Regions from separate parts of the Ornithinimicrobium flavum genome, predicted to be linked through region 1. Evidence: predicted binding sites of a transcription regulator. Region 1 holds the regulator's gene; the other holds the start of a gene.
What was found. Region 1 encodes Rex, which represses fermentation and respiration genes when NADH is low (regulators of the CRP and FNR family bind a similar motif). Its sites were predicted from a motif close to CTTGTGAANNNNTTCACAAG; they were not measured.
Positions count from the first base shown of each region.

Region 2: a site for Rex is predicted at 7,446-7,465, ahead of E3Z34_RS13690 (geranylgeranyl reductase family protein). Genes of this name have one in related genera too.

Region 1 is NZ_CP038213.1:590,477-605,012, forward strand. It holds gene E3Z34_RS02735 (DUF3109 family protein) at 1-545, opposite strand, end outside; gene E3Z34_RS02740 (Ppx/GppA family phosphatase) at 575-1,504, shown strand; gene E3Z34_RS02745 (sugar phosphate isomerase/epimerase family protein) at 1,497-2,402, shown strand; gene E3Z34_RS02750 (proline dehydrogenase family protein) at 2,423-3,388, shown strand; gene proC (pyrroline-5-carboxylate reductase) at 3,399-4,202, shown strand; gene E3Z34_RS02760 (GNAT family N-acetyltransferase) at 4,275-4,814, shown strand; gene E3Z34_RS02765 (acetoin utilization protein AcuC) at 4,857-6,044, shown strand; gene E3Z34_RS02770 (helix-turn-helix domain-containing protein) at 6,278-6,478, shown strand; gene E3Z34_RS02775 (30S ribosomal protein bS22) at 6,633-6,731, shown strand; gene E3Z34_RS02780 (glutaredoxin family protein) at 6,813-7,085, shown strand; gene E3Z34_RS02785 (redox-sensing transcriptional repressor Rex) at 7,231-7,893, shown strand; gene E3Z34_RS02790 (glutamyl-tRNA reductase) at 7,890-9,269, shown strand; gene hemC (hydroxymethylbilane synthase) at 9,266-10,219, shown strand; gene E3Z34_RS02800 (bifunctional uroporphyrinogen-III C-methyltransferase/uroporphyrinogen-III synthase) at 10,216-11,880, shown strand; gene hemB (porphobilinogen synthase) at 11,946-12,890, shown strand; gene hemL (glutamate-1-semialdehyde 2,1-aminomutase) at 13,347-14,536, shown strand, end outside.
Region 2 is NZ_CP038213.1:2,904,298-2,918,833, forward strand. It holds gene E3Z34_RS13655 (NADH-quinone oxidoreductase subunit G) at 1-586, opposite strand, end outside; gene nuoF (NADH-quinone oxidoreductase subunit NuoF) at 583-1,896, opposite strand; gene nuoE (NADH-quinone oxidoreductase subunit NuoE) at 1,893-2,807, opposite strand; gene E3Z34_RS13670 (NADH-quinone oxidoreductase subunit D) at 2,867-4,240, opposite strand; gene E3Z34_RS13675 (NADH-quinone oxidoreductase subunit C) at 4,240-5,064, opposite strand; gene E3Z34_RS13680 (NADH-quinone oxidoreductase subunit B) at 5,061-5,615, opposite strand; gene E3Z34_RS13685 (NADH-quinone oxidoreductase subunit A) at 5,679-6,044, opposite strand; gene E3Z34_RS13690 (geranylgeranyl reductase family protein) at 6,136-7,431, opposite strand; gene E3Z34_RS13695 (exonuclease domain-containing protein) at 7,561-8,223, opposite strand; gene E3Z34_RS13700 (putative nucleotidyltransferase substrate binding domain-containing protein) at 8,318-10,183, opposite strand; gene E3Z34_RS13705 (demethylmenaquinone methyltransferase) at 10,226-10,945, opposite strand; gene E3Z34_RS13710 (isochorismate synthase) at 10,984-12,294, shown strand; gene E3Z34_RS13715 (GNAT family N-acetyltransferase) at 12,323-12,835, opposite strand; gene E3Z34_RS13720 (MFS transporter) at 12,832-14,046, opposite strand; gene menD (2-succinyl-5-enolpyruvyl-6-hydroxy-3-cyclohexene-1-carboxylic-acid synthase) at 14,039-14,536, opposite strand, start outside.

The sequences.
Region 1 (14,536 bases):
CAGCCCCGCCGGTCGTACTCCCCGACCGAGATCTCCAGGTGGGAGGTGCCGTCGGCGCTGCTCACCTCCCGGTACTCCCGCCGCAGCGGCAGCTGCCAGCACACGTCCGGCTTGGTCGTCAGCGGCTCCAGCCCGCGGTCGACCGCGTGCCGGTGCAGGGCGCAGCCGGGTCCGCCGGGGAAGTCCCCGCGGTTCAGCAGCACGCAGGCGCCGTCGACCACGCGCGTGCTGGTGGAGCCGTCCTCGTCCGTGACCCACCACCCCTCGGTCCGGCCGGTGCCGCGCAGCTGCCACTCGTCGGCCCCGAGCGACTCCACCACCGCCGTCACCCGGGCCAGGTCGTCCGCGTCGGTGAAGTGCGCCCCGAGGGTGCAGCACCCCGCGTCCGGCGCCCCGGCGTCGATCCCCGGGCACCGGCCCTCGGCGTAGAGACAGTGCCACCTCGAGGTGAGCCAGGTCAGGTCGGCCCGGACCCGCTGGGCCGGCTCGTCGGGGTCCTGGATCTCGGCCCACAGGCCCGGACGGTCCAACGGGGTCTGCGTCACCGGCCCAGCGTAGGTGGGATACTGGAAGCATGCGCCTGGGTGTGATCGACGTCGGTTCGAACACCGTTCACCTCCTGGTCGTCGACGCCCACCCGGGCGCCCACCCGATGCCCGACTTCTCGCACAAGGCGACCCTGCGCCTGGCCGAGCACCTGACCCCGGAGGGGGACATCAGCGCGGAGGGTGCCAGGACGCTGGCCCGCTTCGTCACCGACTGCGTCGAGGTGGCCGAGAGCCGGGGGGCCTCCGAGCTCATGGCCTTCGCCACCAGCGCTATCCGGGACGCCGGGAACACCGAGGACGTCCTGGCGCGCGTGAGGAAGGAGTCCGGGGTCACCCTCGAGGTGCTCCCGGGGGAGGACGAGGCGCGGGCCACCTTCCTGGCGGTCCGGCGATGGTTCGGCTGGTCCGCCGGCCGGCTGCTCACGGTCGACATCGGGGGTGGCTCCCTGGAGCTCGCCGCGGGGCTGGACGAGGAGCCGGACGTCGCGGTGTCCCTGCCGCTGGGGGCGGGCCGGCTGTCGCGCGAGCTGTCGGCCGACCCTCCGGGCGAGCAGGAGCTGCGGGCGCTGGGCAAACGGGTGCGGTCGCAGGTGGCGACGGCCCTGCCGACCCTCGCGCGGGTCGGGGTCCCCCAGCTGGCCACCGGCAGCAGCAAGACCATCCGCTCCCTGGCCCGGGCGTGCGGGGCGGCGCCCCGGGCCGAGGGTCTCTACCACCCCAGGTCGCTGCGCCGCGCCGACCTGGCCGACCTCACGCCGCGGCTGGCGCGGATGACGGCCGCGGAGCGGGCGTCGTTGCCCGGTGTGTCCGCCGAGCGCGCCACCCAGCTGCTGGCCGGCGCCGTGGTCCTGGAGGCGGTCCTCGACCTCGCCGACGTCGAGGAGCTCGCGATCTGCCCGTGGGCCCTGCGTGAGGGGCTCATCCTTCGTTTCCTGGACGGACTGTCCGATGACTGATCCCGCGCCCTCGTCCCCGCTCGACGACACCGGCACCACCGGGCTCGACACCACCCCCGCCGGCACCGGCCCGGCGCCGGGGGCCAGCGGCCCCATACCCGTCCACGTCTCGACCTCGTCGGTCTACCCCGAGAACGCCGCCTACGCGTTCGACCTCGCGCAGCGGCTGGGCTACGACGGGGTGGAGATCATGGTCTGGACCGACCCGGTCACGCAGGAGGCGGGGGCCCTCAACGCGCTGGCCAACCTGCACGAGCTCAGGATCGGGGCCATCCACGCGCCCACGCTGCTGCTCGCCCAGCGGCTGTGGGGCTGGGAGCCGTGGGGCAAGATCGAGCGGGCGCTCGACCTCGCGGCGGAGGTCAACGCCCAGTGCGTGGTGGTGCACCCGCCCTTCCGCTGGCAGCAGGGGTATGCCGAGGGGTTCGTGGAGGGCGTCGCGGAGCGCGAGAAGCGGTGGGGCGTGCCGATCGCCGTCGAGAACATGTTCCCCTGGCGCACGGGCGCGTCGGCGATGCAGGCCTACCTCCCGGGGCCCGACCCCCGGGACTACCCCTACGCTAACGTCACCCTCGACATCAGCCACGCCGCGACCGCGGGCACCGACGCGCTGGAGCTCGCCCGGGACCTGGCCGACCGCATCCGGCACGTCCACCTCGGCGACTCCTTCGGCTCCTTCAAGGACGAGCACCTCGTGCCCGGCCGGGGGGCGCAGAAGTGCCGGGAGGTGCTCGAGCTGCTCGTGGAGCGGGACTTCACCGGGGTGGTCAGCCTGGAGGTGGGGACGCGCCGGATGAAGCCGGCCGACCGGGAGCAGGCCCTCGCCGAGTCGCTCGCCTTCGCCCGTGAGCACCTGGGCCAGCACGACCTGCCAGGGGCCCGGCCGCGCGCCTCGTGACCGGGCGTAGCCTAGCCCCCATGGTCCTCGCCAACCTCGATCCCTCCCAGGTGCTGCGCCAGACCATCCTCGGCATGAGCCGCAACGACCAGCTCCGGTCGGCGATCGAGAAGGCCCCCGTGAGCAGGGACATCGTCAAGCGTTTCGTCGGCGGGGTCAGCAGCTCGGACGCGGTCCGCACCGCGACGGAGCTGGTGGACACCCGTCGGCTGGTGACCATCGACTACCTCGGCGAGGACACCCTCGACCCCGCCCAGGCGGCGCACACGCGGGACGCCTACCTGGACCTGCTGGAGCACCTGGCCGAGGCCGGCCTGACCGCCGACGGCACGGTGGAGGTCAGTCTCAAGCTGTCGGCGCTCGGGCAGGCCCTGGGGCGGGACGGCAACCGCATCGCGCTGGACAACGCCCGGGCCATCTGCCAGGCCGCCGCCAACGCCGGGACCACGGTGACCCTCGACATGGAGGACCACACCACGACCGACCTCACGCTGTCGGTGCTGCGCGACCTGCGCCAGGACTGGCCGTGGGTGGGTGCGGTGCTGCAGAGCTACCTCTACCGCACCGAGCAGGACTGCCGTGACCTCGCCCACGAGGGGTCGCGTGTCCGGCTGTGCAAGGGCACCTACAAGGAGCCGGAGTCCGTCGCCTTCCCCGACAAGCTCGACGTCGACCGCTCCTACGTGCGCTGCCTGAAGATCCTCCTGGAGGGCGCGGGGTACCCGATGATCGCGACCCACGACCCCCGGCTGGTCGAGATCGCGACCGTGCTGGCGGCCAAGGCCCAGCGCGCCCCGGACACCTACGAGTTCCAGATGCTGCTGGGCATCCGTCCCGAGGAGCAGCTGCGGATCGCGGCCGGCGGGGCCCGGATGCGGGTCTACCTGCCCTACGGCGAGGAGTGGTACGGCTACCTCATGCGGCGGATGGCCGAGCGCCCCCAGAACCTCGGGTTCTTCCTGCGCGGCCTGGCCACCAAGGGCTGAGGGTGCTGGGATGACGATCGCCCTCCTGGGGGCCGGGGTGATGGGCTCGACGCTGGTCGCGGCCCTCGTGCGCTCCGGCCACGAGCCCACCGACCTCGTCGTCGCCGACAAGGTGAACGCCCGTGCGGCGCTGGTGGCCGACGAGCACGGTGCCCGTCACGCACCGCCGGCCGAGGCCACCGCGTCCGCGGACGTCGTGGTCCTGGCCGTCAAGCCGCAGGACATGGCCGCGCTGGTGGAGGAGATCCACGACGAGGTCCGCCCGGACACGCTGGTGGTGTCCATCGCGGCGGCGATCAGCACCGCATACCTGGAGCGCCGGCTGCCCGAGGGAACCTCGGTCGTGCGCGTCATGCCCAACACCCCCGCCCTGGTCGACCAGGGCATGTCGGCGATGAGCCCCGGACGGCACTGCACCCCCGAGCACCTGGCCCAGGCGCGCGACCTGATGGAGCACGTGGGGCGGGTGATCGTGCTCGACGAGGTGCACCAGGACGCGGTCACGGCGATCAGCGGCAGCGGGCCGTCCTACATCTTCTACGTGGTGGAGGCCATGATCGAGGCGGGCGTGCTGCTGGGGCTCCCGCGCGACACCGCCACCGAGCTGGTCGTGCAGACGTTGTATGGTGCGGCCACGATGATCCGAGAGACGGGGCACCACCCGACGGTGCTCCGGGAGCAGGTCTCCAGCCCGGGCGGCACCAGCGTGGCGGCCCTGCGGGCCCTCGAGGATCACAAGGTCAGGGCGGCCTTCCTCACCGCGATGGAGGCCGCCGCCATCAGGTCCAAGGAGCTGTCACCGCCGGTGGAGTGACGGCGCCGGTGGGCCGTCGGAGGGCGAGTCCGGCGGCGATGCACCCTTGGCCCGTGTGACAGAGTAGGGAACATGACTGAGATTCACGTGCGCGTCCTGGGCGAGGACGAGTGGCAGGCCTACAAGGACGTCCGGCTCCGTGCGCTGCGTGAATCTCCCGAGGCGTTCGCCGCCTCGGTCGACGAGGAGGAGCAGCACCCCGAGGAGATGTGGCGCGAGCGGATGGCGCGCTCGCGCAGGCTGCTGGCGGAGGAGGGGTCCGACATCATCGGGGTGGCCAGCCTCGGCACGACCCACCGCACGAAGATCGAGGGCGCCGCCGAGCTCTTCGGGCTCTGGGTGCAGGCCGACCGGCGCGGCGCCGGGGTGGCCCGTCGGCTGCTGGAGAAGGCGGCCACCGTCGCCCGCGAGGAGGGGCTCAAGCAGCTGCTCTACTGGGTCGGCACCGACAACGGTCGCGCCGTGGCCTTCGCCTCCTCCTTCGGGTTCCGGCCCACCGACTCCCGTCGTCCGATGCGCCTGCAGGGCGTGGACGCCGAGGACGCCGAGGCCGAGGAGATGATGATGGTCTACCCCCTGGCCGACGCCGCCGGGGTGCCCACCTCCCTCTGACCCGCACCTCCACGACGCCCCGTCGTGGACTAGCGTGGAGGTATGAGCGTGCCCTGGGTGATGTGGGACGACCGCTACACGGCCTACGACTTCGGCCCGGGTCATCCGATGCACCCGTCCCGGCTCGACCTCACCGTCCGGCTCGCGCGGGAGCTGGGCCTGCTCGACCACGACGACGTCCGGGTCCGCCCCGTCCGCCAGGCCACGGACGAGGAGCTGCTCAGCGTGCACACCGCCGAGCACGTCGCGGAGGTGCGCCGGGTCTCGTTCGACCCCTCCGGCGCGCGGGGGCGGCACGGTGTCGGCACCGACGACACCCCCGCCTTCGCCGGGATGCACGAGGCGTCCGCGCTGGCCGTCGGCGGGACGCTGCTGGCGTGCGAGGCCGTCTGGTCGGGGGAGGCCGCCCGGGCGGTGAACATCGCCGGAGGTCTGCACCACGCCATGCCCGAGGCGTCCTCGGGGTTCTGCGTCTACAACGACATCGCCGTCGGCATCCAGCGTCTGCTGGACCTCGGTGCCGAGCGGGTCGCCTACCTCGACCTCGACGTCCACCACGGTGACGGCGTCGAGCGGTGCTTCTGGAACGACCCCCGGGTGCTCACCGTGTCCGTCCACGAGACCGGCCGGGCCCTCTTCCCCGGCACCGGTTTCCCCGGGGACACCGGCGGGCCCAGGGCCCAGGACACCGCCGTCAACGTCGCCCTGCCCCCGGGCACCGGCGACGAGGGCTGGCTGCGTGCCTTCCAGGCCGTGGTGCCCACGATGATGCGGGCCTTCCGCCCCCAGATGATCGTCAGCCAGCACGGCTGCGACTGTCACTTCGCCGACCCGCTCGCGCACCTGTCGCTGTCGATGGACGCGATGGCGGTCGCCGACGGCTGGGTCGCCGAGCTGGCGGAGGACCACGCCGGGGGCAGGTGGGTCGCCCTCGGCGGCGGGGGCTACGAGCTGGTCGACGTCGTGCCCCGGGCCTGGGCGCACCTGATCGGGGTCGTGACCGGTCGACCGGTCGACCTCACGACATCGGTGCCGGAGGCGTGGCTGCAGCACGTGCAGGACGTCTACGACCGGGAGGGTCCGACCTCCATGGGGGACCGGGGCGGGCGCGACATCAGGTTCGGGCGGTGGGAGGACGGCTACCACCCGGAGGACCCCGTCGACTCCGCGATCATGGCCACCCGCCGGGCGGTCTTCCCCGGGTGGGGCCTGGACCCGTACTTCGACTGACCGCCGGGTGGGTCACAGCGTCCCACCGTGCGTCACCCGAGTCACAGCAGGAACTCCGGGCTGATTTCGCACCAGGCGGCGTGTCGGGCTGGACTTTTTCTGGTCACGGCTTTCGCAACGGCACCATCTGCCCCTAGTGTTAACCCCACATCAACCGCTTGATCGTGGGTCGCGTGCCGGAGGGGAAGCCGAGTTCGCGCCCGCGGGAGACAACGAGAGACGGGAAGCGTCCTATGGCTGAAGAGCGTCAGCTCGCCGAGATGACGTTCATGACCGTGGCCGAGGTGGCTGCCGTCATGCGCGTGTCCAAGATGACGGTGTACCGGCTGGTGCACTCTGGCGAGCTCCCCGCCGTGCGCGTGGGAAGGTCCTTCCGTGTCCCGGAGAAGGCCGTTCACGCCTACCTCCAGGAGTCCTACCACGGCACCGCCTGAGGGCGCCGCGGGACGGCGCACCCGGTGGACCCGGCGCCCGCCGCGTTTGGGGAGCGTCCCCGCGCCGCGTTAGGCTGACCCGAACCTCGCGGCGTCCGCGGCCCACGCGGTGCTGCGGACAGCACGAGACACCCCCGATCGAGAAGGACGGCCCATGGGCTCTGTGATCAAGAAGCGCCGCAAGCGGATGGCGAAGAAGAAGCACCGCAAGCTGCTGCGCAAGACGCGTCACCAGCGTCGCAACAAGAAGTGACCGGCTGACCGGTCCAGGCATGGCGTCCCCCTCACCGGGTGGGCGCCATCGTCATACCCGGTCCGAGGGGGAAGGTGAGGTATGCGGTGGCGCAGGCGGGTCCCGGAGGTGGTCGTCGTCACGCGGGCGGGCTGCCACCTGTGCGACGTCATGGTGCGGGTGGTGTCCCGCGCCGCGGGGCGGGTGCCGGTGACCACGCGCGACCTGGACGAGGAGCTCGCGGCCGGCCGGCTGGAGCGTTCGGAGCACGACCGGTGGACCACGCTCGTCCCGGTCCTGCTGGTGGACGGGCGCGAGCTGGCCTGCCACCGCACCGACGAGGCGACCGTGCGCCGCGCCCTGCGCCGGCGATGAGGGGTGACCTCCGGCCCGGCACCCGGCGTTTTGGTTTCTTCCTGGGACACCCATAGAGTGATGGGGTCCGCGCCGACCGGGCGCGGGGGTCTGGTATAAGCCCCACCGGTCGGCGTTCCCGATGAGAGGAGCCGGTGCCGTCGTGATGGCCGAGTCTGCCCGACGCGGAGTGCCGGAGGCCACCGTCGGACGACTTCCCGAGTACCTACGGGCCCTCACGACCCTCGCCTCCCACGGCCGGCGATCGGTCTCCAGCGAGGAGCTGGCTGCGCTGACGGGGGTGCGCTCGGCCCAGCTGCGCAAGGACCTCTCCCACCTGGGCTCCTACGGCGTGCGCGGCGTCGGTTACGACACCACCCGCCTCGCCGAGCAGATCTCCGCCGAGCTCGGGCTCTCCCAGGACTGGCCGGTCGTCATCGTCGGGATGGGCAACCTGGGTCGGGCCCTCGCGTCCTACGGCGGCCTCGCCTCCCGCGGGTTCCGCGTGGTGGCTCTCGCCGACACCGACCCGACCGTGGTCGGGACCAGCGTGGACGGCCTGGTCGTCCAGCGGCTGGAGGACATCGACCCGCGGCGCACCCCGGTCTCCGTCGGGGTCATCACCACGCCGGCCGCGGCGGCCCAGCCGGTCGCGGACGAGCTGGTCCGTCTCGGCGTCAGCTCCATCCTCAGCTTCGCCCCCGGGGTGCTCCAGGTGCCCCAGGACGTTGACGTGCGCCGCGTCGACCTGGGCACCGAGCTGCAGATCCTCGCCTTCCACCAGCATCAGCGCTCCCTCTCCCGGGCCACCGGGGAGGGGGTCTCGTGAGCGTCCTCATCGTCGGTCTGTCTCACCGGTCGGCCCCCATCGACGTGCTGGAGCAGGTCGCCGTCGACCCGGACGGCGCCGCGTCCCTCACCGCCCGCGTCCACGCCGGTCAGCACGTGGAGGAGGCGCTGGTCCTCTCCACCTGCAACCGGCTGGAGGTGGTCGCCGAGGCCGGCACCTTCCACGGTGCGCTCGCGGAGGTCGGGGACGCCCTGTGCGCGGCCAGCGGGCTGTCGCGGGAGGAGCTGACCCCCCACCTCTACGTCCACCACGACGAGCGTGCGGTGGCCCACCTCTTCTCGGTGGCCAGCGGCCTCGACTCGATGGCGGTCGGCGAGAGCCAGATCCTGGGTCAGCTGCGCGACGCCCTCGCCGACGCCCAGCGCAGCGACCACGTCGGCCCCGTGCTCAACCCCCTCCTCCAGCAGGCCCTGCGGGTCGGCAAGCGGGCCCACGCCGAGACCGCCATCGACGAGGTGTCGCGGTCGCTGGCCGGACTCGCCCTCGACCGCGCCCGCGACGTCCTGGGCGACCTGTCCGCCGTCCGCGCCGTGGTCGTCGGGGCGGGGGCCATGTCCGGCCTGGCCGTCTCCCGCCTGCTGCGCGCCGGAAGCCGCGACGTGACGGTGGTCAACCGCACCGACGCGCGGTCGGCGCGGCTGGCGGAGGTGCACGGCGTGCGGGCCGCGCGGTGGGAGGAGCTGTGGACCCTCATCGGGTCGGCCGACCTCGTCCTCACCGCGACCGGAGCCGTCGGGCACGTCGTCGAGGCGGACGACCTCGCCGCCGCCCGGGCCCGGGCCGGTCGCTCCGGCGCCCCCCAGGTGCTCCTGGACCTGGCCCTCCCGCGCGACGTCGACCCCGACGTCTCCCGCCTGTCCGGCGTGCGCCTGTGGGGTCTGTCCGAGCTGCAGCGCGAGGGTGCCGGTGAGGACCACGGGGCCGCCACGGACGCCGCGCTCCGGGCGGTGCAGCAGCTCGTGGACCAGGAGGTGACCGGCTATCTCGTCGACCGCCGGGCCGCCCGCCTGGGCCCCACGCTGGCCGCCCTGCGCGACAGCGCCGCTCGGGTCGTCGACGCCGAGATGGCCCGGTTGGACCAGCGGTTGCCGCACCTGCCCGTGGAGGAGCGCGCGGAGCTGCGCCGCACCGTCCAGCGGGTGGTCGACAAGCTCCTGCACACCCCGACCGTGCGGGTCAAGCAGCTGCACCGGAGCGAGGGGCCGGGGGACTACGCCCACGCCCTGCGCGAGCTCTTCGACCTGGACCCGCACGAGGTCGCGCTCGCCCCGACGCCGGCGCTGACGATGCCCCGGGCCCTGGACCCGACCTCCGTCCCGCCCGAGGCGCCGGGTGCGGGAGAGGTGTCGTCGTGACCGCCCCGGTCCTGCGGCTGGGCACCCGTGCCAGCGCCCTCGCCACCAGCCAGTCCGGCTGGGTCGCCGACCACCTGCGGGCAGCCGGCCACGAGGTCGAGCTGGTGCTGGTCCGGACCGAGGGGGACCTCTCGCGGCGCAGCCTGACCGAGATCGGGGGCACCGGGGTCTTCGCCTCGGCCCTGCGCGACGCCCTCCACGAGGGGCGGATCGACCTGGCCGTCCACTCGCTCAAGGACATCCCCACCGCACCCGAGCCGGGGCTGACCATCGCGGCCGTGCCGGAGCGGGAGGACCCGCGGGACGTGCTCGTGGCCCGCGACGGGCTCACCCTGGCCGAGCTGCCCCCGGGCGCGCGGCTCGGCACCGGCTCCCCCCGGCGGGCGGCGCAGCTGGCTCAGGCTCGCCCCGACCTGGAGGTCCGGGACATCCGCGGCAACGTCGACACCCGGATCGGATACGTCCGCAAGGGCGAGCTCGACGCCGTGGTCCTGGCGCGCGCCGGGCTGTCCCGGCTCGGACGCCTCGACGAGGTCACGGACACCCTGCCGCTCGACCGGATGCTCCCGGCCCCTGGCCAGGGCGCGCTGGCGCTCGAGTGCCGCACCGACCGTCGCGAGCTGGTCCGCGATCTCGCGGACGCCCTCGACCACGCCCCCACCCGGGCCGCCGTGACGGCCGAGCGGGCCGTCCTGGCCCGTCTGGAAGCCGGGTGCACCGCCCCGGTCGCCGCCCTGGCGACCCCCCTGGACAGCACCGGGCTGTCCCTCGAAGTCTTCGTGGCGCTGGATCGTCCTCAGCGCCACAGGGCGACCGGCAGCCTCGCTGACCCGGTCGCGCTCGGCCACGACGTGGCCGAGCACGTGTTGACCCGTCCCGCCCCCCTCGTCACCGTTGCCGACAGCAGTGCCGCTGCCGCGGGGGCCTTCGAACCGGAGCCAGAACTGTGAGCACAGACGTCGCGCACCTCTCACCCGTCCTGTCCGAGGCCGCCGCGGCCCGGGTGGCCTTCGTCGGCGCCGGACCCGGCGACCCCGGGCTGCTCACGGTCCGGGCCCGGGACTACCTCGCCGCCGCGGACGTCGTCATCCTCGACGACCCCCGCCGTGAGGACCAGCTCGCCGGATGGGTGCGCGAGGACGCCGAGGTCCTGCTCACCGTGAGCGACGCCGAGGCCGCGACCCCGCTGACCGAGGCGGCCCGCAAGCGGCTCCTGGTCCGGACGGCCTCGCGCTTCGCCGATCCCAGCCACCTCGTGGTCCGCCTCATCGAAGGGGACCCGACCGCCTTCGCCGGGCTCACCGTGGAGGCCGCCGCCTGTCGCGAGGCGGGGGTGCCCTTCGAGATCGTCCCGGGTGTCACCACCGCGTGGTCGGTCCCGGCCTACGCGGGGATGCCGCTGTCCGGGTCCGGCAAGGGTGTCGGGGGTGAGCTGCACGTCGTCGACGCCGGCGACCCCCGCATCGACTGGTCGCTGTCGGCGGGGGCGGACATCACCGTGGTCGTGCTCGGCTGCGGGGACCCCCTCCTGGGGGCCCTGCGATCGCTGCTGGCCGCCGGACGCGCGGGGGAGACCCCGGTGGCGCTCACCGAGCACGGCACGACGGTCCACCAGCGCACCAGCGTGCTGACGCTCGACGAGGCGGTCGCGGCGATCGAGAGCGGGGCGGCAGAGTGCCCCGACGCCTCGATCGCCGTCGTCGGGCCCCAGGTCGAGATGCGCCACGAGCTCTCCTGGTGGGAGACCAAGCCGCTCTTCGGCTGGTCGGTCCTCGTGCCCCGCACCAAGGAGCAGTCCGGGACGATGACGCAGCGCATCGCCGCTTACGGCGCGACCTCCTCGGTGGTGCCGACGATCAGCGTGGAGCCGCCGCGGACCCCGCAGCAGATGGACCGCGCCATCAAGGGCCTGGTCACGGGGCGCTACGAGTGGGTGGGCTTCACCTCGGTCAACGCGGTCCGCGCGGTCCGGGAGAAGTTCGAGGCGCTGGGCCTGGACGCCCGTGCCTTCGCCGGCCTCAAGCTGGCCGCCGTCGGCGGGGTCACCGCCGAGGCCCTGCGCGAATGGGGGCTGGAGCCCGACCTGGTCCCGGACGGCGAGGAGTCCGCCCGCGGGCTGCTGGAGGTCTGGCCGCCCTACGACGACGTCCTGGACCCCATCGACCGGGTCTTCCTCCCGCGGGCCGACATCGCCACCGACACCCTGGTGGCGGGGCTGCAGGAGATGGGCTGGGCCGTCGACGACGTCACCGCCTACCGCACCGTCCGGGCCAGCCCTCCGCCCGCCCCGGTGCGCGAGGCCATCAAGGGCGGGGCCTTCGACGCGGTCTGCTTCACCTCCTCCTCCACGGTCCGCAACCTGGTCGGCATCGCCGGCAAGCCGCACCCGACCACCGTCGTGGCGTGCATCGGCCCGGCCACCGCCCGGACCGCGGAGGAGCACGGGCTACGGGTCGACGTCGTCGCGCCCGAGGCCAGCGCCACCGCGCTCGTCGACGCCCTGGCGGCGCACGGGCGGGAGCTGGCGGCCCAGGCGCAGCAGTCCGGCGAGCCGCTCCTGCGCCCCAGCCAGCGCAGGACGACCGGCCGCCGCACCCGCGCGCGCCGGTGAGCGGCACGGCATACCCCCCGGTCGGTCCGCGCGAGCGGCCCCGCCGGCTGCGGTCCACCCCGGCGATGCGCCGGCTCGTCGCGCAGACCCGGCTGGACCCGGCCGAGCTGGTGCTGCCCGTCTTCGTCCGGGACGGGATCGGGGAGCCGACGCCCATCGCCTCGATGCCCGGGGTGGTGCAGCACACCGAGCAGAGCCTGCTCGTCGCGGCCCGGGAGGCGGTCGACGCCGGTGTCGGCGGGATCATGGTCTTCGGGGTGCCGCGGGAGGGTGACAAGGACGCCACCGGCAGCTGTGGGCTGCGGGCCGACGGCATCCTCAACCGCGCCCTGCGCGCCCTGCGCGACGACCTCGGTGACGGCACGGTGCTCATGAGCGACCTGTGCCTGGACGAGTTCACCGACCACGGCCACTGCGGCGTGCTCGCCGACGACGGCAGCGTCGACAACGACGCCACCCTCGCGGTCTACGCCGAGATGGCGGTCGCGCAGGCCGCGGCGGGCGCCCACGTCGTCGGCCCGAGCGGGATGATGGACGGTCAGGTCCGGGTCGTGCGCGAGGCGCTCGACGACGCCGGGCACCAGGACGTCTCGGTGCTGGCCTACACCGCCAAGTACGCCTCCGCGGCCTACGGGCCGTTCCGGGAGGCGGTGGGGTCCAGCCTGCAGGGGGACCGCCGCACCTACCAGCAGGACCCCGCCAACCGCACCGAGAGCCTGCGCGAGCTGCGCCTCGACCTGGCCGAGGGCGCGGACCTGGTGATGGTCAAGCCGGCCCTGCCCTACCTCGACGTGCTCTCCGACGTGGCCGAGGTCGCCGACATGCCGGTCGCGGCGTACCAGGTCAGCGGCGAGTACGCCATGATCGAGGCCGCCGCCGCCCAGGGGTGGGTGGACCGCGACCGGATGGTCCTGGAGACCCTCACCTCGATCCGCCGGGCCGGTGCCCAGCTGGTCCTCACCTACTACGCAGTGCACGCCGCCCGCCTGCTCCACAGCGGAGCGCGCTGACCCCCCCACCCCACCAGCCGCCTCGCGTGGTTGCTCCATACCCCACCGGCCGCCTCGCGTGGTTGCCCTCGACCGCACCGGCCGCGTCGCGTGGTTGCCCTCGACCGCACCGGCCGCGTCGCGTGGTTGCCGTTGACCCCACCGGCCGCGTCTATTGGTTGACATGAGTCGGCGGGTCTGACCGGCTGACGCGACCGGACCAGGTCGACGTCCTGGCCGCTCGCCCGGTCAAGGTGGCTGAGGTGCCTGAGGGGGGCCCGTCGAGCAAGCACGCGATGGATCCGGCCACCACCCTGGGCGTCCGGTCGACCCCCCAACAACCATTGGACGCGGCCCGTGGGGTATGGAGCAACCACGCGGGGCGGTCGGTGGGGTGTGGGGCAACCATGCGAGGCGGTCGGTGGGGTGTGGGGCAACCATGCGGGGCGGCCGGTGGGATTACGTAGGCTGGCGCTCATGACCCCCGACCCCGGCCAGACCAGCCAGACCAGCCCGCCGTACCCGGCGGGCGCACCGGCCTCCGAGCAGCTGATCGAGCGGGCACGCCGGGTCATCCCCGGTGGGGTGAACTCCCCGGTCCGCGCCTTCCGGTCCGTCGGCGGCACCCCCCGCTTCATGGAGCGCGCGCAGGGGCCCTGGATGTGGGACGCGGACGGGCGGCGCTACGTCGACCTGGTGTGCTCGTGGGGCCCGATGATCCTCGGCCACGCCTCCCCGCGGGTCCTGGCCGCGGTCACCGACGCGGCGGCCCAGGGGTTCTCCTTCGGCACGCCGACCGCCCGCGAGGTGGCCCTGGCCGAGGAGATCGTGCGCCGGGTGGAGCCGGTCGAGCAGGTGCGGCTGGTCAGCTCGGGCACCGAGGCCACGATGAGCGCGCTGCGCCTGGCCCGCGGCTTCACCGGCCGGTCGGTCGTCGTCAAGTTCGCGGGGTGCTACCACGGGCACGTGGACGCCCTGCTCGCGCAGGCCGGCTCGGGGGTGGCGACCTTCGCCCTGCCGGACAGCTCGGGGGTGCCCCGCAGCTCGGCGGCCGAGACGATCGTGCTCCCCTACAACGACGTCCCGGCCCTGGAGGCCGCTTTCGCCGAGCGGGGCGCCGAGATCGCGGCCGTCATCACCGAGGCGGCGGCGGGCAACATGGGGGTGGTCCCCCCGGAGCCCGGGTTCAGCGACGCGCTGCGCAGGGTGACCGCGCAGCACGGCGCGCTGCTCATCAGCGACGAGGTGATGACCGGTTTCCGCTGCTCCGAGGCCGGCTGGTTCGGGCTGGAGGGGCGGCCCGAGGGCGGGGCGCCCGACCTGTTCACCTTCGGCAAGGTGATGGGCGGCGGCTTCCCGACCGCCGCCTTCGGCGGACGCGCCGACGTGATGGCGATGCTCGCACCGGAGGGGCCGGTCTACCAGGCGGGCACGCTGTCCGGCAACCCGGTGGCCTCCGCCGCCGGGCTCGCCACGCTGCAGGCGTGCACGCCCGAGGTCTACGCCCGGCTGGACGAGGTCAGCGAGGCCCTGGCCGGCGCCGTGACCGACGCCTTCACGCGGCACGGCATACCCCACCGCATCCAGTGGGCGGGGTCGATGTTCTCGGTCTTCTTCCGCGAGCACGCGGTCCGGGACTACGCCGACGCCCAGGACCAGGACCGCGA
Region 2 (14,536 bases), 1.4 Mb from region 1:
TGAGGGCGATGAAGGGGTCACCGGCGACCTGGTCGGAGAAGCGGGTGCACCGGGCGCACAGGACACAGCGCTCGCGGTCCAGGAGGACCTGGGAGGAGATGTTGACCGGCTTGGGGAAGGTGCGCTTGACGTCGTCGAAGCGGGAGGTAGGCCGGCCGTCGGACATGGCCTGGTTCTGCAGCGGGCACTCCCCGCCCTTGTCGCAGACGGGGCAGTCCAGCGGGTGGTTGATGAGCAGCAGCTCCATGACGCCGTGCTGCGCCTTGTCGGCGACCGGGCTGGTGTGCTGGGTGTTGACGACCATGCCCGGGGTGGCCACGATCGTGCACGACGCCTGCGGCTTGGGCATCGGCTTGACGTTGCCCTCGCGGTCGGGGGTGGCGACGTCGACCAGGCACTGCCGGCAGGCCCCCACCGGGTCCAGGAGCGGGTGGTCGCAGAAGCGGGGGATGTGGATCCCGGCCTGCTCCGCCGCCCGGATCACCAGGGTCCCCTCCGGCACGGAGACGGGGACGTCGTCGATGGTCAGCTCGACCATCTTCACGTCCGTCGCGGTCTGCTCGGCCGCCTTGTCGGTGATGCTCATGCGGGCTGGCTCTCCTTCGAGAAGAGGGTGTTGCGCTCCGGCGGGAAGAGCTCGTGCCAGGGGGTGTGCATCCCGGCCTCGAACTCCTCGCGGAAGTACTGGATACCGGAGGTGATCGGGCTGGTCGCGCCGTCGCCCAGCGCGCAGAACGCGCGGCCGAGGATGTTGTCGCAGATGTCCAGCAGCTTCTCGACGTCGCCCTCCAGGCCCTGGCCCTTCTCCAGGCGGGTCATGATCTGCTTGAGCCAGAACGTGCCCTCACGGCAGGGCGTGCACTTGCCGCAGGACTCGTGGGCGTAGAAGTCGGTCCACCGGGACACTGCGCGCACCACGGAGACCGACTCGTCGAAGATCTGCAGGGCGCGGGTGCCGAGCATCGACCCCTCGCTGGCGACCGACTCGAAGTCGAGCGGGACGTCGAGGTGGGCGTCGGTGAAGATCGGCGTCGAGGACCCGCCGGGGGTCCAGAACTTGAGCTTCCTGCCCCCGCGGACGCCCCCGGCCATCTCGAGCAGCTCGCGCAGCGTGATGCCCAGCGGCGCCTCGTACTGCCCCGGGCGCTCCACGTGACCGGAGAGGCTGAACAGACCGAAGCCCGTGGACTTCTCGGTGCCCATGTCGGCGAACCAGTCGGCGCCGTGCAGCACGATGGGCGGCACCGAGGCGATGGACTCGACGTTGTTGACCACCGTGGGACGGGCGTAGAGCCCGGCCACCGCGGGGAACGGGGGCTTGAGCCGGGGCTGGCCGCGCCGCCCCTCGAGGGAGTCGAGCAGGGCCGTCTCCTCGCCGCAGATGTAGGCCCCGGCCCCCGCGTGCACGGTGATGTCCAGGTCGAAGCCGGTGCCGAGGATGTCCTTGCCGAGGTAGCCCTTCTCGTAGGCCTCCTCGACCGCGCGCATGAGCCGGCGGTAGACGTGGACGACCTCGCCGCGCAGGTAGATGAACGCGTGGGAGCAGCCGATGGCGTAGGAGGTGATGATCATCCCCTCGATGAGGAACTGCGGGGCCGCCATGAGCAGCGGGATGTCCTTGCAGGTGCCGGGCTCGGACTCGTCGGCGTTGACGACGAGGTAGCGGGGCCCACCGTCGGGCGGGGGCAGGAAGCCCCACTTCATCCCGGTCGGGAAGCCCGCGCCGCCGCGGCCGCGCAGGCCGGAGTCCTTGGTGGCCGCGACCAGGTCGGCGGGGTCGTCCTGCAGCGCCTTGCGCAGCGCCTGGTAGCCCTCGTGCTGCTCGTAGGTCTCCATGGACCAGGAGCGCTCGGCGTCCCAGAACGCCGACAGGATGGGGGTCAGCTGGGTGCTCATGTGTCCTTGCCCTCCTCGCTCGTCTGCGTGTCCGTGGCGTCCCCGGCGTCCGGGGGGCTGTCCTGCACCCCGGTCGCGGGCACGGGGCCCTCGGCGGTCGGCTTCTCGTCCGGCTCGTTGGCCGCCTCGTTCACCGACAGGTGGCGACCGGCGGCGAGCCCCTCCTGCTGAGCGGCCTCGCTGGCCTCGGCGGCTCCCGCGTCGCCACCCCGGGGGGCGGTCCAGCCCTTCTCCTTGGCCAGGACCGTGCCCCGCAGCGAGGCCTCCCCGGCGCCGACGCCCTCGTCCGCGAGGCCGTCGGGGAAGCCGGCCAGGACGCGGGAGACCTGCTTGAACGTGCAGACCCGGGAGGGCCCGCGGGTCGGGGTCACCGACTCGCCGCTGCGCAGCCGGTCGACGACCTCCTTGGTGGACTCCGGGGTCTGGTGGTCGAAGAACTCCCAGTTGACCATCACCACCGGGGCGAAGTCGCAGGCGGCGTTGCACTCGACCCGCTCGAGGGTGATCCGGCCGTCCTCGGTGGTCTCGTCGTGACCGATGCCGAGGTGCTCGCTGACCTCGTCGAAGATCTGGTCGCCGCCCATGATCGCGCAGAGGGTGTTGGTGCAGACGCCGACGGTGTACTCGCCGTTCGGGTGGCGCTTGTACTGGGTGTAGAAGGTGGCCACCCCGCTGACCTCGGCCGTGGTGAGGTCCAGCTCCTCGGCGCAGAACTGCACGCCGCGGCCGGTGACGTACCCGTCCACGGACTGGATGAGGTGCAGCATCGGCAGCAGGGCCGAACGCTTCTGCGGGTAGCGGGCGATGATGGCGGCCGCGTCCGTCCGCAGCTGCTCCAGCACCTGGTCGTCGTAGGGCTCGTCCGAGGCGTGCAACGGTGCCTGCGGGTGCAGCGGCGACTCCGCGAACATGTGGTCGGAGCGGGCGACGCCCCGCTGCTGCTCCTGGGTGCTCCGGGTGTGGTCGGTGCTCACCGGTCCACGCCTCCCATCACGGGGTCGATCGAGGCGACGGCGACGATGACGTCGGCGACGAGGCCGCCCTCGGCCAGCGCCGAGGCCGCCTGCAGGTTGTTGAAGCTGGGGTCACGGAAGTGCGCACGGTAGGGGCGGGTGCCGCCGTCGGACACCAGGTGGCAGCCCAGCTCGCCCTTCGGGGACTCCACCGTGGCGTAGGCCTGACCCGGCGGGACCCGGAACCCCTCGGTCACCAGCTTGAAGTGGTGGATGAGGGACTCCATGGACTCGCCCATGATCTCGCGGATGTGGTCCAGGCTGTTGCCCTGGCCGTCGGCCCCGACGGACAGCTGGGCGGGCCAGGCGATCTTGCGGTCGGCCACCATGACCGGCTCGCCCTGGCTGGCGCGCAGCCGGGCGATGGCCTGCTCGACGATGCGGATCGACTGCCAGATCTCCTCCAGCCGGATGACCGTGCGCGCGTAGGCGTCGTGGTCGCGGCGGGTGATGACGTCGAAGTCGTACGTCTCGTACCCGCAATACGGCTCGGCCTTGCGCAGGTCGTGCGGGAGGCCGGTGGAGCGCAGGATCGGGCCGGTGATGCCCAGGGCCATGCAGTGCGCCAGCGACAGGTAGCCGACGTCGACGGTGCGGCCCTTGTAGATGGGGTTCTCCAGCAGCAGGAGCTCCAGCTCGTGCACCCCGTCGCGCAGCCCGGGCAGCTCGGCCTCCAGCAGGTCCAGGTGCTCAGGGAGCACGTCCTGGGCCACGCCTCCCGGGCGGACAAAGGCGTTGTTCATCCGCAGGCCCGAGACGGCCTCGATGAAGCGCAGGGTCCGCTCGCGCTCGCGGAAGCCGATCGTCATGATCGTGGTCGCGCCGAGCTCCATGCCACCGGTGGCGAGGGCGATCAGGTGCGAGCCGATGCGGTTGAGCTCCATCATCAGGACGCGGATGTCGTTGACGCGCTGCGGGATCTGGTCGGTGATGCCCAGGAGCTTCTCAACGCTCAGGCAGTAGGCCGTCTCGTTGAAGATCGGCGTGAGGTAGTCCATCCGGGTGCAGAACGTGGTGCCCTGCACCCAGGTGCGGTACTCCATGTTCTTCTCGATGCCGGTGTGCAGGAAGCCGATGCCGGCGCGGGCCTCCCGGACCGTCTCGCCGTCCAGCTCGAGGACCAGCCGGAGCACGCCGTGCGTCGAGGGGTGCTGCGGGCCCATGTTGACCACGATGCGCTCGGCACCGATCGCCGCGGCCTCGGCCGCGACGTCGTCCCAGTCGCCGCCGCCCGCGGTGAGGACCGGCCCCTCGTCGGGGTCCGTGGTGGGGCCGCCCTCGGCGTAGTAGTCCGTGGTCGGGCCCTGGGTCTCGTCGTGCGTGGTGGCCATCAGGTGTAGCTCCTCCGCTGGTCGGGGGCGGGGATGGTGGCGCCCTTGTACTCCACCGGGATGCCGCCGAGCGGGTAGTCCTTGCGCTGCGGGTGACCGGGCCAGTCGTCCGGCATGAGGATGCGGGTCAGGCCGGGGTGGCCCTCGAAGTCGATCCCGAACATGTCGAAGACCTCGCGCTCGTGCCAGTCGGTCGCGGGGTAGACGGTGACGATCGAGGGGACGCGGGCGTCGGACTCGGGGGCGGTGACCTCGAACCGGACGCGACGCATGCCGTGGGTGATCGACAGGAAGTGGTAGACGGCGTGCAGCTCGGCGCCGGTCTGCTCGGGCCAGTGGACGCCCGAGACGCCGGTGCAGATCTCGAACCGCAGCCGCGCGTCGTCCCGCAGCGGGCGGACCAGCTCGAGCAGCTGGTCGCGGTGGACGTGGATGGTGAGCTCGCCGCGGTCGACGACGACCATCTCGACGCCGGCCGCGAAGGCCTCGGGGGCCGCGGCCTCCAGGGCGTCGACGACATCGTCGAAGTAGGAGCCGTAGGGGCGCTCGGCCTGGCCCGGGAAGAGCACGGGCGCCTCGAGCCCGCCGTAGCCAGAGGTGTCACCGCTGACCGATCCGCCGAACATGCCCTGCCGGTGCGCCATCCGCACCGGCTCGCCGGGCACGGCGCGTCGCACCGCTCCCGCGCCGCCCTGCACCCACGCCTGGGCCGTGTCGACGACCTGCTCGGGGGTCTGCGGGGGGTGGTTGGCCGGGTCGTGCGTGGTCTCCTGGGCCGGGGCGTTCTTGTCCGGCGTCTCCGGTCCGGTGGGAGTGGTCGTCACGCCAGCAGCCCCTTCATCTCGCGCGTCGGCACAGCCCGCATCGCCGCCTCCTCGGCGGCGCGCGCCGCGGCGACCCGGTCCACGCCGAACTTGAACTCGCGGATCTGCTTGTGCAGCTCCAGAAGGGCGTTGAGCAGCATCTCCGGTCGCGGCGGACACCCCGGGAGGTAGATGTCGACGGGGACGATGTGGTCCACGCCCTGGACGATCGCGTAGTTGTTGAACATGCCGCCGGAGCTGGCGCACACGCCCATGGAGACGACCCACTTCGGGTTCGGCATCTGGTCGTAGACCTGGCGCACGACGGGGGCCATCTTCTGGGAGACCCGGCCGGCGACGATCATCAGGTCGGCCTGGCGCGGGGTCGCGGCGAAGCGCTCCATGCCGAAGCGGGCGATGTCGTAGTCGGGCGTGCCGACGGCCATCATCTCGATGGCGCAGCAGGCCAGGCCGAAGGTCGCCGGCCACACGGAGTACTGGCGCAGCTGACCGACCAGCCCCTCGACGGTGCCCAGCATGATCCCGCCAGGAATCTTGTCCTCAAGACCCATTCTCAACACCCATCTGCGTGAAGGAGCGGTGCGCGTGCGCACCGCCTGACGTCATACCCGGGATCAGTCCCACTCGAGCCCACCCCGGCTCCACTCGTAGACGAACGGGACCGAGACCACCACGAGGAACAGGAGCATCGCCAGCACCGAGAAGAGCCCGACCTGGTCGAAGGCCACCGCGAAGGGGTAGAGGAAGAGGACCTCGACGTCGAAGACGATGAACAGCATGGCGGTCAGGTAGTACTTGACCGGGACCCGGCCGCCCTCGTGAGCCTGGGGCGTCGGCTGGATGCCGCACTCGTAGGCCTCGGCCTTGGCCCGGTTGTAGCTCACCCGGCCCAGCAGGCCACCGCCGAAGACGGACCCGAAGGCGAAGAGGAGACCGAAGAAGAGGAAGAAGACGACCGGAAGATACGGGTGGTAGTCCATCAGAGCCTGGACTCCTTTCGGGACTCGCTCGGCGTCGGGCACGCCTTGGTCAGGGTCGGACGCAGTGCAATCCTAAGCGCACGCGTGCCGATCATGCGGCAGGGGTCATCCGGCTCAGCGCGTTGATGACGTGGTCGTCGAGGCGGCCGCCCCGCTCCTGCGGGAGGTTGGCCATGATCTTGAGCAGCAGGCGCATGAGGGCCTTGCGGGGCAGGCCGTAGCGGACGGCCAGACGCATGATCTCGGGCTTGCCGATGAGGGTGGCGAACTGCTTGCCGAGCATGTAGTAGCCGCCCAGGGCGTCCTTCATCACCGCCGGGTAGGACTGGAGCACCGCCTCGCGCTCGCCCGGGGTGGCGCGGGCCAGCGCGGAGGCGATGACCTCGGCCGCGTGCCGGCCGGCCTCCATCGCCTCGGCGATGCCCTCCCCGTTGAAGGGGTTGACCATCCCGCCCGAGTCGCCGACCAGGAGCAGGCCGCGGTCGTAGAGGGGCTGCCGGTTGAAGCACATCGGCAGCGCGGCACCGCGGATCGGACCCAGCTGGGTCTCCTCGGAGAAGCCCCACTCCGGCGGCATGGTCGCGACCCAGCGCCGCATGACGTCGCGGGAGTCGAAGGTGCCGAACTCCTTCGCGGTGTCGAGGATGCCCAGCCCCACGTTGGCGGTGCCGTCCCCCAGGGGGAAGATCCAGCCGTAGCCGGGCATGAGCACGTCCTGCCCGCCGTCCTCGCCCCTGGCCCACAGCTCCAGCCAGGACTCGAGGTAGTCGTCGTCGTGCCGAGGGGTCGTGAAGTAGGTGCGGACCGCCACCCCCATCGGGCGGTCGTCCCGCTTGGGGCGGTCCATGGCGAGCGAGAGCCGGCTCGAGACGCCGTCCGCGGCCACGACGACCGGCGCGCGGAACTCGCGGGTCTCCCCCGTGGCGCGGCCCCGCTCGTCCATGACCTTGGCGGTGACGCCGCAGACATCACCCCGGCGGTCGAGGATCGGCTCGGAGACGTTGGTGCGCTCGTGCAGGCGTGCACCCCGCGACTGCGCGTGACGGGCCAGGACCTCGTCCAGGTCGGTCCGCCTGCGGACCAGGCCGTACCCGGGGAAGCTCGCGTTGCCGGGCCAGTCCAGCTCCATCCGGACACCACCGCCGAGGATCCGCAGACCCTTGGTCCGGTGCCAGCCGTCCTCCTCGCGGTGCGGCACCCCGAGGCTGATGAGCTCCCGGACCGCACGGGGCGTCAGCCCGTCCCCGCAGATCTTGTCGCGCGGGAAGGACCCCTTCTCCAGCAGCAGCACGTCCAGCCCGTGCTGCGCCAGGTAGGCGGCCGTCGCCGACCCGCCGGGGCCCGCCCCGACGACGATGACGTCTGCCGTCTCGACCTGCTCACTCACGTCTGCCAGCCTCGCTTGTGACGACTTTCACGAACTCGGCCGAGTCTAGTCGCGCCTCCGGAGTGCCCCTGCCAAGCCCCTCCTGGCAGGAATTACCGACCGGCGGCGTGGCCCAAATGCCGTGCCCGGTCAGCGCAGGCGGCGCTCCGCGAGGTCGCCCAGCGTCGGGGGGCGCCCCCAGAGCTCCTCCAGCTCGGCGCACTGGGCCAGGAAGAGCTCGGCGCAGGCCAGGGCGTCGGTCAGTGCCGAGTGCGCGCGGTAGCGGGGCAGGCCGCGCCGGCGGCGGCACGCGTCGAGCCGGACCCGCCCCTCCCGCAGCTCCTGCACCGGGGTCCGCAGGACGAGCCGCCGCTCGACCTCCATCGTGTCCACGACCTGCAGACCGACGGTGCCGCCGAGGACCTCGCGGGACGCCGCCGCCAGGAAGGTGGTCTCCACCTGGGCGAAGTGGGCGAGCAGCACCCGACGGTGCGGGTGGACCGGGGGTATGGCGGTGCCGGTGGACGTGCTCGGCGCCTCCGGCAGGAACGCGGCGAGGACCTGCGGGAGCACCTCCTCCACGGGTGCGGCGGTGGCGAGATCGTCGTCGGTGAGGCCGTGGAGCGTGGCGGACTGGCCGACGTCACCGCGGGGGCGGACCGGCAGGTGCCGCGCGCCGGCGAGCAGGATCTGGCGGCCGCGGACGGGCACCATCCCGATGGCGAGCATCTCGTGGCGGCGCGGGTCCAGACCGGTCGCCTCGAGGTCCATCGCCAGCAGCTCCACCTCGGCCAGGGGGGTGTCTGCAGGCACGGTGGGTGCTGCGGCCAGGTCGGCGAGGACCCCGGCCGGCGGCCGCGACGACCGCCTCGACGGACCACGGCGCCCGAAGATCCCCACGAGGTCCTCAGCCGACCTGCGGCAGCCGCGAGGTCAGCCCCTGCTGAGCCGTCCGCACGATCTGGAACGCGTCGCGCAGGTGACGGCGGTCCAGCCCGCTGAGCCGCCCCGGGTCCAGGTGGTTGTCGGGCTGCCGGCCGAGCCGGACCTGCTCGGCCTGGTGGCGCAGCCGCAGGTAGGACAGCAGCTCGAAGGCGTCCCGCAGGTCGGCGGCCCCCTCCGCGGACAGCTGCCCTCGGGTCGCCGCCACCTGCAGCCGCTCCCCGGTGCCGAGGGCGGTCGAGCCGGCGCGCAGGGTGTGGACCCGGGCGAGCTGCACGATCGCCGCGACGCCGCGCTTGAGGTCCAGCGTGTCCCGGTGCTCCCCCGCGTCCTCGAGCACGAAGTGCCGGAAGAAGCCGATCGGCGGGCGCATGCGCGAGGCCTGGCCGGTGAGGTAGGCCATGAGCAGGTCCGACCGGCCCCCCGCCGGGACCACCTCGGCCCGCAGCCGCTCCACCAGCGAGGCGTCACCGTGGACGGCCCGCATGTCGTAGAAGATGGCCGCCCACAGGACCGCCTCCGGCCTGGGCTCGTGGCTCCATCGGGCGAACTGCGCCCGCCACTGCCCCGCCGTCATCCGCCACTGCGGGTTGGTGGCCATGACGTCCCCGTCGCAGCGGCGCCAGCCGCACGCCTCCAGGCCTGCGGTGACCCGCTCGGCCAGCCCGGCCCACCACGGGTCGTCCGGGTCGGCGTCGTCGGCCAGCACCAGGGCGTGGTCCTGGTCGCCGCCGAGCCCGACCTCCTCGCGGGCCACCGACCCCAGCGCCGCCCAGGCGTAGCCGCCCGGTGGACCGCCGTGGCCCCCGGCCTCCAGCTCGGCGGCGGCCAGCTCCAGGAGCCTGGTCGTCACGGCCTCGACCAGCTTCGTGGTGACCCGGCCGATGTCCTCCGCCGTCGCGTCCTCGGCCACCAGCTGCTGGACGACCGAGGGGATCCGGCGCGCCTGCTCGACCACCCCGTCCAGGTGCTCCTGGGAGGCGATGTCCGACACGAGGTAGACCGGGTTGGACCGCTCCAGCCGGACCAGGTCGGTGGTGGTGACCAGCCCCACGACGCTCCCGTCGTGCCCCAGGACGGGCAGGTGGTGGATGTTGCGGGCCGTCATCTCCAGCAGCACCTCGAGGGCGAGGGCCCCCTCCCCCACGGTGACCGGGCCGGCGGTCATCACCTCGCTCACCGGCCGCTCCGGCGACACCCCGGCTGCCAGCACGCGGCGCCGCAGGTCGCGGTCGGTGACGATCCCCAGCAGCCGTTCCCCCTCCATGACGAGCAGGGACGACACCGAGGCCTCGGTCATCACCCGGGCCGCCTCGGCGATGCTCGTCCCCGGCCCGGTGCCCACCGGCTCGGCCCGGATGAGGTCGCGCACCGACGTCCGCAGCACCGCCGACCCCCGGCTGGAGGACTGCAGCTGCCCCAGGGCCGTGCGGATCCGCCCGTGGTGGGTCGCGGCGAAGTGGACGGCCACCGCGGGGTGCCTGCCCGCGAGCTCGTCGAAGTCGGCCTGCGGCAGGGTCAGCAGCAGCGTGTCCTCCCGGGCGTGGACGGCATACCTCGTCGGTCCGTGCTCGACGACCGCGGACATGCCGAAGGCCCCGCCCGCGCCCACCCGGTCCACCAGCTGACCGTCGTCGGTGATGTCGACCGCCCCCGAGCGGACGAGCCACAACCGGTCGCCCCGCTGGCCCTGCGGGAGGATCTCGGTGCCCCGCCGGGCGTAGGTCATGGTGAACCGTCGCGGCAGGTCGTCGAGCACCTCGGGCGGCAGCGCGTCGAAGGGAGGGTGCTGCGCGAGGAAGTCGCGGACCTCCACCAGCTCGACATCCATGTCGTTCCCTTCCTTCCCGGGGCGGCTCTGCGCCCCGACCGCCTAGGTCAGCCCGCCCGCCCGCCCGGGCGCGACGGCGTGGTGGAGCGCGACGATCCCGCCGGTCAGGTTGCGCCAGCGCACCTGCTCCCAGCCGGCGGCGCGGATCTGCCCGGCGAGCGCCCGCTGGTCGGGCCAGGCGCGGATCGACTCGGTGAGGTACTCGTAGGACTCCGGGTTGGAGGAGGTCGCGCGCGCGACGGCGGGCAGCACCCGCAGCGCCACCTTGTCGTAGGCGGTCGACAGGACCGGGACCGTCGGGGTGCTGAACTCCATGACGAGCAGCCGCCCGCCCGGCCGGGTCACGCGCAGGAACTCCCGCAGCGCCCGGTCGACGTCGGCGACGTTGCGCAGCCCGAAGCTCATCGTCACGGCGTCGAAGGACCCGTCGGCGAACGGCAGGGCCATCGCGTCCGCCGCGGTGAAGGGCAGGTCGGGACGCCGGCGGTGGCCCTCGCGGAGCATGCCCACCGAGAAGTCGGCGGGCACGACCTGGATCCCCCGGTCGGCGTAGGGGACCGACGAGACACCCGTGCCGGCGGCGATGTCGAGCACCCGCTCGCCGGGCCGGGCGTCGACAGCCCGCGTGGCGGTGCGGCGCCACAGCCCGTCCAGGCCGCCCGTGAGCACGGTGTTGGTGAGGTCGTAGCGCCGGGCCACGCCGTCGAACATCTCGGCGACCTCCGAGGGCTGCTTGTCCAGGTGCGCGCGCGTGGGGCTCATGACGGTCATCCTCCCACCACGGCCTACAGTGGTCCGCTGTGTCCCCCGAGGTCCCCCGGCTGCGCGTGCGCACCGTCGCCGTCGACGCCACCGGCGACCTGCTGACCCGGGTCCCCGACGAGGTCGACCCCCGGGAGGTCGTGGCCTGGCTGCGGGAGGGTGACGGGATGGTCGGGTGGGGCCGCGTCGCGCAGGTCGAGACCTCCGGGGCGGACCGCTTCGCGCGGGCCGAGGACTGGTGGTCGGCACTGCGGTCGCACGCGGAGGTGGAGGACGAGGTCCGGCTGCCGGGCTCCGGGCTGGTCGCCTTCGGGTCCTTCGCGTTCTCGGCCGACTCCGTGGACGCCAGCGTGCTCACCGTCCCCCGCGTGCTCATCGGCCGGAGGGACGGCCTGGCCTGGATCACGCACGTCGTCGTCGGGGAGGAGCCCTGGCCCGCCACCCACCCCGCCGAGATCCTGTCGCGGACCAACCCCGCGCTGGGCCGGCTCGACCCCCTGGTCGAGACCGAGGGGAGCGTCGCGCCCCAGGACTGGCCGCAGGTCGTCTCCCGGGCGATCACCCGGATCGCCGCGGGGGACGTGGACAAGGTGGTGCTCGCCCGCGACGTCGCCGTCCACCACCGGGACGGGCGACCGGTGCGGATCGCCCCGGTCCTGGAGCGGCTCGAGAAGAGGTATGCGGCCACCTGGACGTTCTCGGTCGCCGGCCTGGTCGGGGCGACCCCCGAGATGCTCGTCCGGCTCCAGGGCGGCCGGGCCCGCTCCCGCGTGCTGGCCGGCACCCTCCGTCGACCCGACGGCGTCCCCGCCCCGGAGCGACCGGCCGGCCTCGCCGCCCACGCAGACCCCCGGATGAGCCTGGTCCGCAGCGAGAAGGACCTGGACGAGCACGCCTACGCCGTCCGCTCGGTCGCCGAGGCCCTCGCACCGCACTGCACCGACCTGGTCGTGCCCGAGGCGCCCTACGTGCTGGAGCTGCCCGACGTCTACCACCTCGCCAGCGACCTGAGCGGGACCCTGCGCAGCGGCGCCACGTCGCTGTCGCTGGCGGCGGCGCTCCACCCCTCCGCGGCGGTGTGCGGCACGCCCACCGACGCGGCCTTCCGGGTCATCGCCGAGCTCGAGGGCATGGACCGGGGCCGCTACGCCGGTCCGGTGGGCTGGGTCGACGGCTCGGGCGACGGGGACTGGGGGATCGCCCTGCGCTGCGGCGAGCTCGCCGACGACCGCCACTCGATGCGCATCTTCGCCGGTGGGGGCATCGTGGCCGCGAGCGACCCCCAGGCCGAGCTGGCCGAGACCGAGGTCAAGCTCAGCGCCATGCGCCACGCCCTCGGGCTGGGGTGACCCTGGCGTCCGGCGCGGCCCTGCGCACTCAGCCCTGGTGCGCCTGGATCCAGTAGCGCCGCTTCGGCGGGCCGCCGCCGGGTTGCGGCCGGACGTCCTCCAGCACCCCGCCGCACCGCTCGATGGTCCTCGCGGAGGCCTCGTTGTCGTCGTCGCACGTCACCAGCACCCGGTCGACCCCGAGGGCCGCCAGCCGGCGCACCGCCTGCGCCAGGATCTGCGAGCCGTAGCCCTGCCGCCGGAACTGCGGGGCGACGGCATACCCGACGTGCCCTCCGACCTCCTCCAGGAAGGGGGTGAGCCGGTGACGGACGGAGACCCGGCCCACGGGCTCGCCCTCGACCTCGGCCACGAGGAAGTCGGCCGGCACCCGACCCTCGGGCAGACCCACCCCGCGCGACTCCCGCTCGACCTGCGCCAGCACGTGCGGCCACGGGCCGTCGGCGAGGAGGAACTCGAAGTCCTCCCGGGCCAGCTGCTCGTGCATCGCGCGCAGGGTCGCCTCGTCCTCGGCGGTCGGTGGTCGCAGCCGCAGCGTCATCCCGACATCCTGCCCGAGGCCGTCCCGAGCCGGTCGGCCGCCCGCCGGTGTCGCACCGTCATCACCGGGGAGAGCACCACCATGAGGGCCAGGAAGGCGACGACGAGCAGCAGCGCCCGGTCCAACCCGACCGCCTCGCCCAGCAGCCCGATGGTGGGTGCCCCGAAGAGGAAGGCGCCGTAGGCGATGGTCGAGACGACGGTGATGGCCCGGTTGCCCCGCCCCGGGACCTCCCCTGCCGCCGACATCGCCGCCGGGAAGACGGCCGACACGCCGAGCCCCCACAGCAGGCCCCCGACGATGGCCAGCGGCAGCGAGGGCACCAGCGTGACCACGAGGATCCCGGCCGCCGCCAGCACCCCGCCGACGCGCACGACCCCGGCGCGCCCGAGCCGGTCGGTCGCCGGGCCCGCGAGGACCCGCCCGACCGTCATCGTGACGTTGAAGGCGGTGAGGGTGAGGGCCCCGAAGGCCGCGGGCGCGCCCTGCACGTCCACCAGCAGCAGCGCCAGCCAGTCGTTGGCGGCCCCCTCCGCGAGCGCGGCCGCCAGGCAGACCAGGCCGATGAGGACCTCCACCCGGGTGAGCCCGGAGCGGGCGGGTGCCGGCTCCGCCGGGGACGGGGTATGCGGTGCGCCGGGCTCGTGCACCTCCCGCACGAAACGCCGCAGCGCCGTCACCGCGACGACCGCGGTGACGGCCGCGAGGACCGGCAGCTGGACCAGCCCCACCCCGCGCCAGGCCGCGAGCGCGCCCGCACCCGACCCCAGGACGGCCCCGAAGGAGAAGGCGGCGTGGAAGTAGGGCATCCACGCCCGGTCCCGGTGCCGCTCGACGTGCGAGGCCTGGATGTTCATCGCGACGTCCCACACGCCGACGGCCGTGCCCGTGACGACGAGCGTCGCGAGCAGGGCGACCACGGACGGCGCCGCGGCGAGCGCGGCATACCCGGTGCAGGCGACCAGCACAGCGGCGCTCACCACCGCCCGGCTGCCGAAGCGGTCCACCAGCCGCCCGGTGAAGGGCATGGCCAGGAGCGACCCGACCCCCATCCCCATGAGGGCCAGCCCGAGCTCGGCCGTGGTGGCCCCGACGGCGTCGCGCAGGGCCGGCACCCGCGCCACGGTCTGCCCCATCGCGAAGCCGGCCGCGGCGAAGACCACCAGGACGGCGCCGACGCTGCCGGGGGCGCCGCCGGGCCGCTCAGCCACGCAACGCCCGGACCCGGTCGCGCAGGGCGCGGTGCGTGGACCGGTCGACCGGCACGACCAGCACCCTCAGACCGCCGGCCGGCTCGGCGAGGGCCCGCGCGAGCTCCTCCGTGGTCCCGACCCGCCGGTGGTCGACCCCGTGGGCGGCGCACAGCGCTGCCAGGTCGGTGCCGTGCGGGGTGCCGAAGATCCGCTCGGTGGCGGCGACCGCCTCGGCCGTGGCCGACCGGGCCGGCTCGCCGTACTCGAGGGTGCTGAAGATGCCGCCGCCGTCGTCGTCGACCACGACGACGGTCAGGTCGGGCACCGGCTCCGCCGGGCCGATGAGCAGCCCGTTGGTGTCGTGCAGGAAGGTCAGGTCCCCCATGAGGGCGACGGTGCGTCCGGAGGTCGTGAGAGCCACCCCCACCGCGGTGGACACGGTGCCGTCGATGCCCGCGAGGCCGCGGGAGGCGACCACGCGGGCCGCGGACCCGGTGCCGTCGTGGGC